Regions from separate parts of the Rhizobium sp. Pop5 genome, predicted to be linked through region 2. Evidence: riboswitches for the same ligand, from Rfam matches in the RefSeq annotation. Region 2 holds a riboswitch; the other holds the start of a gene.
What was found. A riboswitch is a leader RNA that binds a small molecule or an ion and turns the genes downstream of it on or off. The one in region 2 is predicted to bind FMN.
Positions count from the first base shown of each region.

Region 1: it holds a riboswitch for FMN, as region 2 does, so the genes downstream of both, NE852_RS13990 (6,7-dimethyl-8-ribityllumazine synthase) here and NE852_RS08030 (DMT family transporter) in region 2, are expected to answer to the same signal.

Region 1 covers NZ_CP099399.1:2,360,593-2,366,247, reverse strand. The annotation lists gene NE852_RS14000 (DUF1194 domain-containing protein) at 1-666, shown strand, start outside; gene NE852_RS13995 (VOC family protein) at 1,005-1,694, opposite strand; gene NE852_RS13990 (6,7-dimethyl-8-ribityllumazine synthase) at 1,842-2,276, opposite strand; FMN riboswitch at 2,357-2,499, opposite strand; gene NE852_RS13985 (SRPBCC domain-containing protein) at 2,766-3,212, shown strand; gene NE852_RS13980 (GCG_CRPN prefix-to-repeats domain-containing protein) at 3,398-3,727, shown strand; gene NE852_RS13975 (hypothetical protein) at 3,818-4,042, opposite strand; gene NE852_RS13970 (adenylate/guanylate cyclase domain-containing protein) at 4,282-5,373, shown strand; gene NE852_RS13965 (helix-turn-helix transcriptional regulator) at 5,578-5,655, shown strand, end outside.
Region 2 covers NZ_CP099399.1:1,195,178-1,200,832, forward strand. The annotation lists gene lon (endopeptidase La) at 312-2,729, shown strand; gene hupB (DNA-binding protein HupB) at 2,936-3,211, shown strand; FMN riboswitch at 3,332-3,483, shown strand; gene NE852_RS08030 (DMT family transporter) at 3,567-4,475, shown strand; gene NE852_RS08035 (LysR substrate-binding domain-containing protein) at 4,636-5,535, opposite strand; gene NE852_RS08040 (zinc-dependent alcohol dehydrogenase family protein) at 5,640-5,655, shown strand, end outside.

The DNA of each region.
Region 1 (5,655 bases), 1.2 Mb from region 2:
TCGATGGATTTCGAGGAGATCGGCATCCAGCGCCAGGGTTATGTCGAGGCGCTCAAGCACAAGGAATTCATCGATGCGGTCAAGGGTGGACTCACCGGCCGCATCGCCATCAGCTATTTCGAATGGGCGGGCTATGTCGTCCAGGATTCGGTGATCGACTGGCAGGTGATCGAGACGGAAGCCGATGCGATCGCCTTTGCCGACAAACTCGAAGCCCGGCCGATCGCCACGCAGCGGCGCACCTCGATCTCCACCGCCATCGCCCAGGGCGCCAGCATGATCATCGCCAGTCCCTTTCAGGCCAGGCGGGAGGTGATCGACGTTTCCGGCGACGGCCCGAACAACTCGGGCAATCCGGTGATGCTGGCCCGTGACAGGGCGGTGGAAGCGGGCATGGTCATTAACGGCCTCGCCATCATGCTGCGGCCTTCCGATGCGCCCGAGGGTCTCGACAAATATTACGCCGATTGCGTCATCGGCGGCCCCGGCGCCTTTGTGCTGCCGGTCCACAAGATCGAGGATTTCGCCGTCGCCGTACGCCGCAAGCTGGTGCTCGAAATCAGCGGCCTTTGGCCGCCGGTGACGGTGCGTGAGATTGCGGGGGATGCGCCCGCGGCCGACTGTCTGTTTGGCGAGAAACAGTGGCGGGACTTTTTCGAGCGGTGAGGGGTGGTGGCTTGCCGGCGCGATTTGGGATGAGAGGACATGTCGTGTGGCACCCCCCTCTGTCCTGCCGGACATCTCCCCCACAAGGAGGGAGATCGGCTGGGCGTGACGGCTTCCCCAAACAGCCGAGCATTGTGATTGCCGCTGCCGTTCGACAGGGGGCGTGGTCAAGCCTCCTGTCGATCTCCACCCTTGTGGGGGAGATGGCCGGCAGGCCAGAGGGGGTGCCACACGGCATGCCGGTAAAGAAGAGACGCGCGGCATCCAATAGAGCTTCGCCCTGGGCGCCTGCGAGGGCCTCGAAGGGCGAAGCGGGGGCTTACGGCCTCTGCCGCCACCTACAACGGCAACTCCCGGCCCGCCCGTTCGCTGACCATGTATTCGGCGTACCAGTCCGGCCAGTTCTCGTCGTGTTTGCCGCCGTTTCGTTTCTCGTGTTCGCCGTGGGCGGTGGCGGCGCGGCGCAGCGCGGCGGCGAGGTCGCTTGATGTCGAGAAGGCCGTCTCGTCGGCGTCGATGCGGCCCGGCAGCCGCGTGGTGACCTCCTGGAACAGCCAGCCGTTGCCATCGGGATCCTTGAACGAGGCGAAGGAGCGGTAGCTGCGGTGGTCGGGATCGCGGCCGGCGATTCTGAGGCGTCCGAACAGATAGGGTTCATCCTTGCCGGCATAGACGCCTGCTGCGTCGTGGAAGACGTCGCTCACCTCGACGCCGCGGGCGATGAGATCGCGGCGGGCGGCCTCGATGTCCGAGACGACGAGGTAAAGGCCCTGGGCGGAGCCGGGGGCGGCGGCGGTGATATTTTTGCCGAAGATGATCGCGCAGCCGGAGCCGGGCGGGGTGAACTGGATCACCCGGAAATCGGCATCATTGGCGAAGTCGGCGTCAAGCCGCCAGCCGAGGCCGTCGTAAAAGCGTTTCGCGCGGTCGACGTCCGAAACGGGGATGACGACCACTTCGAGCTTGGTGTCGACCGGTCGTGTTCTCGTGGATAGGGTGGGGGTTTCACTGCGCATTGCATTGCTCATCTTCAGCTCCCTTGAGGTTTGGACGCATTAAGAATGGCGATACATGTCGGGGTCGAGTGGACCACAGCGCGGCGAGGGCGTCGAATCAATTCTTCTGTCGGTAGGGAGAAGACGGCGGGCCGATCCCGCCGCCTGTTGCGCGGGTCTCTACGCCGCAAGAGCGGCGCGCGTCTTGCCGATCATCAGAGCGGCGCGCGCGGCCTCGCGGCCCTTTTCGACGAAGTGAGCGCGGTAGATCTGTTGATGGTGCTCGGTTTCCTGATAGTGATGCGGCGTCAGCGAGACCGACAGCACCGGCACGCCGGTATCCATTCCGGCGCGCATCAGCCCGTCGACGACGGCCTGGGCCACGAAGTCATGGCGATAGATTCCGCCGTCGACGACGAAGGCGGCGGCGATGACGGCGCCATAACGCCCGCTCGCGGCAAGATCGCGCGACAAGAGCGGCATTTCGAAAGCGCCTGGAACATCGAACACGTCGATCTGCTCGGCGGGAATGAGCTGTTGAAAGCCTTCAAGCGCACGATCGACGATATCGGCGTGCCAGCCGGCTTTGATGAAGGCATAACGGGTGGGTGTCATGGTAATCTCCTTTGGCGTACAGACACGTCACCCAAGGCGATCACGAGCGTCCGCCGCCAGCCCGAAAGGGCAGCGGCAACGCACGTTCTCTTTCATCCGGACTATGACCGTCGGCTCAGGCATCTCACCTGATCTGCTGACCCTTCCGAGGAAGGCGCTCGCGGGCTCGCAATCGAAACTGCATACCGCCGGTAGGGACTTTCACCCCGCCCTGAGAACGGCGCGACAATAGGGTCAAGGCGGCGGGCTGGCAATAGGGGAAGATGGTTTCGGGATGGAGGCGGGGTTGCGACCCCAAGAGAGCCTCTCCTGAGGCGCCCCGCAGTGGCCTCGAAGGACGAGGCGGGTGCGCTATCGGCTGATGGATGTGTGCTCCAACGCCCTTGTTGAGCGCGCTCTTCCGCCTAAATGCTTCTGCTGAGGACATCCATGTCGAAAAAGCATCTCGTGCCGCGTCATAGGGCAGGACAGCAATCATGGGAGAATGTGATGCCAGACCCATTCATCGTGCGCCGCGAGGCGCATATAGCAGCACCCCCGGCTGCGGTGTTTGCACTGATGACCGATCCGGAGAAGATCCTGCGCTGGATGGGAACGGAGGCGCAGATCGAGCCTGAGCCGGGCGGGCTCTATCTCGTCAACGTGACAGGCGCCCGCTTCGCGCGCGGTTCGTTTCGCGAGGTGGTGCCGGTTCATCGCCTGGCCTACAGCTTCGGCTGGGACGGCAGCGAGGTGGTGCCGCCGGGCTCGAGCCTGGTCGAGATCGACCTGATCGAGCAGCCCGACGGGACGCTCCTGCGGCTCACCCATAGCGGCCTGCCGAGTGCGGAGCAATGCGCCGGCCATACGGAAGGCTGGGTGCATTATCTCGGGCGGCTGACCGAGGTCGCCGCCGGGCGCGATCCGGGTCCGGATGTCTTTAGCGGCAGGAAATGAACGGTTTTGCGCGGGCCTCGCCACGGCCCGCAACCGCCTGACATTGCGGAAAAAATGGCCGTCCGGCGCACTGCCCGGCCGTCCGCAAACGCGCCTTTTTCCCCGGCAAACATGAACGCGCAATTCATCCCCAGTTCAATTTGGCATCCCTAAGGTGGGTACGGCTGGATTGAATGGAGTTCGTTATGAAGGCACTTTCTATCGCGGCTGCCTTGCTCGCTGGCAGCCTCTCGATCGGCACAGCTGAGGCCATGCCGATGGGGTCAATCAACGTTCAGAGCAATATCGTCAAGGCCGACTACGCCTGCGGTCGCGGCTGGCACCTGACGCCGTGGGGCGAATGCCGCCGCAACTGGCAACGCCCGCCGATGGCTTTTTATGGCGGTCCGCCGCGCTGGGGCTGGGATGGTCCGCGCTGGCGCCACGAACGCCGCTGGGATCGGGATCGTCGCTGGAATGACGACCGTCGCTGGTATGGCGATCGCCGCTGGGATCGCGATCGTAACTGGGATTGATACCCCGCCCAGAACCAAAACCCCGGAACCAAAACGATGGAGGCCGGCGCGATCTTCGCCCGGCCTCTTTTCATGCGCGGACGCTTGGGCTCAGATCGGAGTGACGAGCCAATGCTTGCCGTCGATCAGCTCTTCGAGCTCGACCGGATCCTTGACGCCGAACTCGAACCATTCGACGAGTTCCTTCGCTTTCCGCTTGCTCTCTTCGGCGGTGAATTCGATCCCGTAGCGCGTGCACCATCGCCGAAGGATCGACGTCAGCAGCGTTATGTCGTTTCCGTCAAGCGGATCTTTCGGCCAGTACGTCGTGCCCATCGCAACCCCTCAATCATACGATGACGAACGGCGCATAATGGAATCAAATCCGCGCAAGTTTAAAGTGTTTTTTTCTTTGTTTTCCACCGCGCTGAATGGTTTTCCACAGGGTTGTTTGGCGGTGGGGTTGACAGGGGTTGCGGGGGATGGCCGCGGGCGCAAGAGCCAAGAGGAAGCGCTGCGTCCGCTTGCGGACGCACCGGGGTTGCCGAGGCTCGGACCGAGTGCAATGCTAGGGCATGGATCTGCCTTCCTCTCTTGCCTGGTTGATTGACGAGGCCGCCGCTTCGCCCGGTCCCGAACGGTTTCTCGCCGAACTCGGGCGTCGGCTGCTGGCCGATGGCTTGCCGCTCGCCGGCGGCGCGCTGACGCTTTCGGTGCCGCATCCGATCATTGCGCGGCGCACATGGCTGTGGCGGGCGGAGAGCGGGACCGTCATCGAGGCGCTGGCCTTCGCCGCGGCACCGCCCGTCGGGGCCGGGCGTGAGTGGCTGGCCGGGCTCGGGCCGGTCTGGGAAGAAAGGATCGGGCCTTCTCCGGACGACCCCATCCTCGGCTGGGCAGGCCTTGCCGACGGGGCAGGGGCTTTTGCTCCTGGTGATGCGGCCCGGCTGCGCGAGGTCGCGCGTTTTGCCGCAGCACCGCTTGCTGCCCTTGCGGCGCGCGAGGCGCGGGCGGCCCTGCTCGAAGCCTATCTCGGCCGGCGCAGCGCTGCCCGGGTGCAGGCCGGCGCGCTTGCGCGCGGCACAGGCGAAATCATCCGCGCCGCCCTTCTCTGCGCTGATCTCAGAGATTTCACCGCCCTTTCCGAAGTGACCGAGCCGTATGCGATGATTGCAGCGCTCGACGCCTATTTCGACCGTGTCGCCGGCGCCGTGCATGCCTTCGGGGGCGAGGTGCTAAAATTCATGGGCGACGGCGTGCTCGCGATCTTTCCCGTCGCGGGCGCCTCCGGCGAAGAGGCCGGGGGCGATCGCAATGCTTGCGAGGCGGCGCTGAGGGCGGTCGCCGCCTGCCGCGCCGGCATGGCCCATCTCGACCAGCTGCGCCGGGCGCAGGGGCTGGCGCCGCTGCCCTTCGGCGCCGCACTGCATTTCGGCGAGATCCTCTGGGGCAATATCGGCGCGGCCGACCGGCTTGACTTCACCGCCATCGGTCCGGCTGTCAATCTCGTCAGTCGCCTGGAAGGGCTTTGCAAGCCGCTTGGCCGCAGCGTGCTGATCTCGGGCGCGGTGGCGGCGAACACTGGATCAGCCCTCACGCCGCTTGGCGAGCACGCCTTGCGCGGCATCGCCGAATCCTGCGCCGTCTTCGCCTTGCCGGAAGATTAGCGTGACGCCCCAGGTGCGGGGCGCGGCGATCAGCCTGGTGTCGCCTATCCCTGCGTTGCAGGCTTTCAGTCCGGGCTATGAGGCGAGGGGGCGGAGCTTCTCTCATCGGCGGGCGACCTCGCGTCGCGCTCGCATCTCCTGATGTATGTATAATTTGCAAAGAAATGTTTGCAAAGTTTTCTTTGCAAACTATACTCTCGGCTCATGAAAAAGCCGCGCCCACAGCCCGCCACAGATGCCCGTACCCTCAGCCGGGTCGTTCCCGATCCGGCCGCGCTGAAG
Region 2 (5,655 bases):
ATGGGAACCGCAATTGCCCTTGCCGATATTGCGCAAGGGGTGGTGCTTGGCAAAGATGCAGTGATTCCGTAAGCCTATTGTTGGCGTTTGTATTTTAGCCGGGTCGGAAGTGGTAAGCGCCGGTCCAGCCACGCGCTTCATAGTGTTGGCGTTCCGTTGTAACAAAGCTGTCACATCCGGGGAACGCGGGCGTTAGCGTGGCTTGAAAAGCGTAGTCAGAACCTCCACTTGTAGAGCCAAGTGAGAGTGCCGGCCGGTCCCAAGCGGCCGTGCAGAGAGCCCGGCAACGGGACGATGGAAAGGACAAAAGAATGACGAAGAAAACGTCTGTAGCGAGCAGCACCGCCTACCCTGTTCTGCCCTTGCGCGACATCGTGGTTTTCCCGCATATGATCGTGCCGCTGTTCGTCGGACGGGAAAAGTCGATCCGTGCGCTCGAAGAGGTCATGGGTTCCGACAAGCAGATCATGCTGGTGACGCAGATCAACGCCAGCGACGACGATCCGGACCCTTCGGCGATCCACAATGTCGGCACCGTGGCGAACGTATTGCAGCTGCTCAAGCTGCCTGATGGCACCGTCAAGGTTCTCGTCGAAGGCCGTGCACGCGCCGAGATCGACGCCTATACCAGCCGCGAGGATTTCTACGAGGCGCTCGGCCATGTGCTCGACGAGCCGCATGACGATCCGGTCGAGTTGGAAGCTCTGTCGCGCTCGGTCGTTTCGGAATTCGAGAGCTATGTGAAGCTCAACAAGAAGATTTCGCCCGAAGTGGTTGGCGCCGCCAGCCAGATCGACGACTATTCCAAGCTCGCCGATACGGTCGCCTCGCATCTGTCGATCAAGATCACCGAGAAGCAGGAAATGCTGGAGACCACCAGCGTCAAGGCCCGCCTCGAAAAGGCGCTCGGCTTCATGGAAGGCGAGATCTCGGTCCTGCAGGTCGAAAAGCGCATCCGCTCGCGCGTCAAGCGCCAGATGGAGAAGACCCAGCGCGAATACTATCTCAATGAGCAGATGAAGGCGATCCAGAAGGAGCTCGGCGACGGCGAGGAAGGCCGCGACGAGATGAGCGAGCTTGAAGAGCGCATCTCCAAGACCAAATTGTCCAAGGAAGCCCGTGAAAAGGCCGATGCGGAGCTGAAGAAGCTGCGCCAGATGAGCCCGATGTCGGCCGAAGCCACCGTCGTGCGCAACTATCTGGACTGGCTGCTCGGCATCCCCTGGGGCAAGAAGTCGAAGATCAAGGCCGATCTCAACAATGCCGAGAAGATCCTTGAAGCCGATCACTTCGGTCTCGACAAGGTCAAGGAGCGCATCGTCGAATATCTCGCCGTGCAGGCCCGCGCCACCAAGATCAAGGGTCCGATCCTGTGCCTCGTCGGCCCTCCGGGCGTCGGCAAGACCTCGCTCGCCCAGTCGATCGCCAAGGCGACCGGCCGTGAGTATGTCCGTATGGCTCTCGGCGGCGTTCGTGACGAAGCCGAAATCCGCGGTCATCGCCGCACCTATATCGGCTCGATGCCCGGCAAGGTCATCCAGTCGATGAAGAAAGCGAAGAAGTCCAACCCGCTGTTCCTGCTCGACGAAATCGACAAGCTCGGCCAGGATTATCGTGGCGACCCGTCTTCGGCCCTGCTCGAGGTGCTCGATCCTGCGCAGAACTCGACCTTTATGGACCACTACCTGGAAGTCGAATACGACCTGTCGGACGTGATGTTCATCACGACGGCGAATACGCTGAACATTCCTGCGCCTCTGATGGACCGCATGGAGATCATTCGTATCGCCGGCTACACCGAGGATGAAAAGCGCGAGATCGCCAAGCGGCACCTGCTGCCGAAGGCCATCAAGGAACATGCGCTGCAGCCGGAAGAATTCTCGGTCAGCGACGACGCCCTGATGGCGATCAGCCAGCAGTATACCCGTGAAGCCGGTGTCCGCAGCTTCGAACGCGAACTGATGAAGCTCGCCCGCAAGGCGGTCACCGAGATCATCAAGGGCAAGACGAAGTCCGTTCATGTGACGGCCGCCAACATTGCCGACTATCTGGGCGTTCCGCGCTTCCGCCATGGCGAAGCCGAGGGCGAGGATCAGGTCGGCGTCGTGACCGGTCTTGCCTGGACGGAAGTCGGCGGCGAACTGCTGACCATCGAAGGCGTGATGATGCCGGGCAAGGGCCGCATGACGGTCACCGGCAATCTGAAGGATGTGATGAAGGAATCGATCTCGGCAGCGGCTTCCTATGTCCGCTCGCGCGCCGTCGATTTCGGCATCGAGCCGCCGCGCTTCGACAAGAGCGACATCCACGTGCACCTGCCGGAAGGCGCAACGCCGAAGGATGGCCCCTCGGCAGGCGTGGCGATGGCGACCGCCATCGTCTCGATCATGACCGGCATCCCGGTGAACAAGCATGTGGCCATGACCGGTGAAATCACCCTTCGCGGCCGTGTGCTGCCGATCGGCGGTCTCAAGGAAAAGCTGCTGGCAGCACTTCGTGGCGGCATCAAGAAGGTGCTGATTCCGGAGGAAAACGCCAAAGATCTGGCGGAGATTCCGGACAACGTGAAGAACAGCATGGAGATCATCCCGGTATCCCGGATGGGCGAGGTGATCAAGCATGCACTGATCCGGCGGCCGGAGCCGATCGAGTGGGATGGCACGGTGGAAACGCCGGTCATCGCATCGGTCGAAGGCCTTGATGATACGGGCGCAGCCATAGCGCATTGAGTGGCGCTTGCCACATTTATGCCCCATTGGCGCAAAAGACGCGAAAAGGCTGGCGGAAACGCCAGCCTTTTTTGTGAAAACGTCATGGAGACGCTTGCTTTTCCTTGATTTGCAGGGCTTTTGGGTTCCCGGCGGGCCTGATGAAACCTATTCTGCGCCTAGCTTACATTTGAGTCGTTTCATACCATTTAGAAAGGGGTGGAAACATGAACAAGAATGAACTCGTGTCCGCAGTAGCCGAAAAGGCTGGACTGACGAAGTCTGACGCGGCTTCCGCTGTCGACGCGGTTTTCGACGTTGTACAGGCCGAACTCAAGAACAAGGGCGACATCCGCCTCGCGGGTTTCGGTAGCTTCACTGTTTCTCATCGTGCCGCAACGAAGGGCCGCAACCCGTCGACCGGCGCTGAAGTCGACATTCCGGCACGCAACGTGCCGAAGTTCACGCCCGGCAAGGGCCTGAAGGATGCCGTCAACGGCTGATTGGATAGTCCGCCAGCCGTACACGAGAGCGGCTGCGCAGGATTTCGGAGGGGTTCGGCATCGCTGAGCCCCTCTTTGTTTTTGTCGCTTGCCGCATGCAGCGCTTTGTTCTACGAACGAAGCCGTTCTCAGGGCGGGGTGAAAGTCCCCACCGGCGGTAAGGGCTGCGGCCCGAGCCCGCGAGCGCCTTCCGAAGCTTTAGCCGGGGAGGGGTCAGCAGATCCGGTGCGATTCCGGAGCCGACGGTATAGTCCGGATGAAAGAGAATGAGCGTGACCGCATGCGGGCAGGGAACTGCCTGTTTCTGCGTGCCGTCGCCTCATACGTCCTGATTTATGTTTGGTCCTTGTTCCGGATGGAAGACATGAATCAGAATTCCCTTGCAGTCCCGCGTTCCCGCGCCTTTGCCGGCGCAGCCTTCATGGTGCTCGGAGGCGTGGCCTTCTCGCTCCTGAATGTGGTCACCCAATGGCTGACCATGAAGCTCGCCTTTCCCCCGGCCTCCACGGCCTTCTGGCAATATGGCTTCGCCTTCCTTTTCTCTTTGCCCTTTCTGCGCAAATCAGGCCTTTCCGCCATGCGGACGGATTATCCGTGGCGGCATGTCGTGCGCGTCGTCTTTGCCGCGCTCGGCGTCGAGGCCTGGGTTTCGGGCCTTGCCTCGGTGCCGATCTGGCAGGCGATCGCACTCGTCATGACCTCGCCCTTTTTCATCATCCTCGGCGCCCGCCTGTTCCTCGGTGAACGAGTCGGCCCCGCCCGCTGGGCGGCGACGGCTGTCGGCTTTGGCGGCGCGATGATCATCCTCCAGCCATGGTCGGACAGCTTCAGCTGGGCAGCTCTGCTACCTGTTCTCTCGGCGCTTCTCTGGGGCGCATCGTCTCTCATCACCAAGAACCTGACCGGCATCGAGAAGCCCGAGACCATCACCGTCTGGTTGCTGGTGATGCTGACGCCGATCAACGGCGGCCTGGCATTAGCCGCAGGCTTCGTCGTGCCGACGGGCACGACGCTGGCTCTCTTCCTGCTGGCGGGCCTCCTGACTGTTGTGGCGCAATATCTGCTGACCCTTGCCTATGCCAGCGCCGACGCCGCCTACGTGCAGCCGTTCGACGACCTCAAACTACCGCTGAACGTGCTCGCGGGCTGGCTATTCTTCGGCTATGCGCCGGCCGGCTATCTTTGGCTCGGGGCAGCACTCATTCTCGCCGCGTCGCTTTTCATCATGAGGAACGAGATGCGCCGGGAAAGGGAACCGGCCTGACGCAGACCCTCTGAAATGTCGTGGGCGATCGGCACCGGCGGCGACGCGACGCTCTGGATCGCCGTCCGTAGGTGATGAAAGCCGCTGGAACTATCAAGCAGACGACTTCGCCTTTCTGTACTCCTTGCCCATCCTGCGAAGGTCGGACGGCCCGACGGACCTAGGTCATGAATTTGGGCAGCGCGGCCGCCAATGCGTCGACGGCGAGACGGATCCTGAGCGGCAGGTGCGGTGTCTGCAGCCACAGTGCATGGCAGTCGTAGAGAAACTCCGGCTGACCCGGCAGCAACACTTCGAGCGCTCCAGCCCGCACGCGGTCGCGGATGAGCCAGTAGGGCAGCCAGGCGAGCCCCATGCCCGCCGTTGCCGCATCTGCGATCGCATCGAGATCATCGAGCCGCAATCGGCTATTCGGCCGAACTTCCACCGGAGACGGGTCTCCACGTGGAAAGAGCCATGGGCTGAAGCGGGCAGAGCGTGCATAGATGATCGCGTTGTGCCCGCCAATATCTTCGATCTGCTCCGGTCTGCCATGCGTATCGAGATAGCTCGCCGAGGCGCAGACCACCATGCGCTGGCGCGCGACGCGTCGGGCGATAATGCCTGACCTGTCTGCCAGTTCACCGGTACGGATCGCGAGATCGTAACCGTTATCGGCGAGATCGATAATGGGATCGCTGAGCGAAAGATCGAGTTCGAGGTTCGGATATCGCTTTGCGAGCTCGATCAGAACCGGCAGCGCGCAGTGCCGCCCAAAATGCACGGGCATTGTGACCCGCAGCTTTCCGCGTGGTTCGGAAAGATGATCGATCGCGAGCGCATCCGCGGCCTCTGTTTCGACAAGGATCATCCGACAGCGTTCATAATAGGCGCGTCCGAAATCCGTCAGGCTCTGCCGGCGCGTCGTCCGGCTGATAAGGCTGACCCCCAATCGCTCTTCCAGAAAGCGGATGTGCTTGCCGACCATGGGTCCGGATAGGCCGAGTGCTGCTGCCGCTGCCGCAAACGAGCCCAGATCCACGGCCTTCACGAAGACGGTCATGCTGGTGAGACGATCCATATTGCAAACTCGCAGTTTCTTCTGTCTTGCCTTTTGGCCAATTTATCTTTCTTGATTGAGTTGTCATAGCTCATTCGGTTCAATTGTTTTGGAGTTTGTGGGAAATGGCACGCATAATCC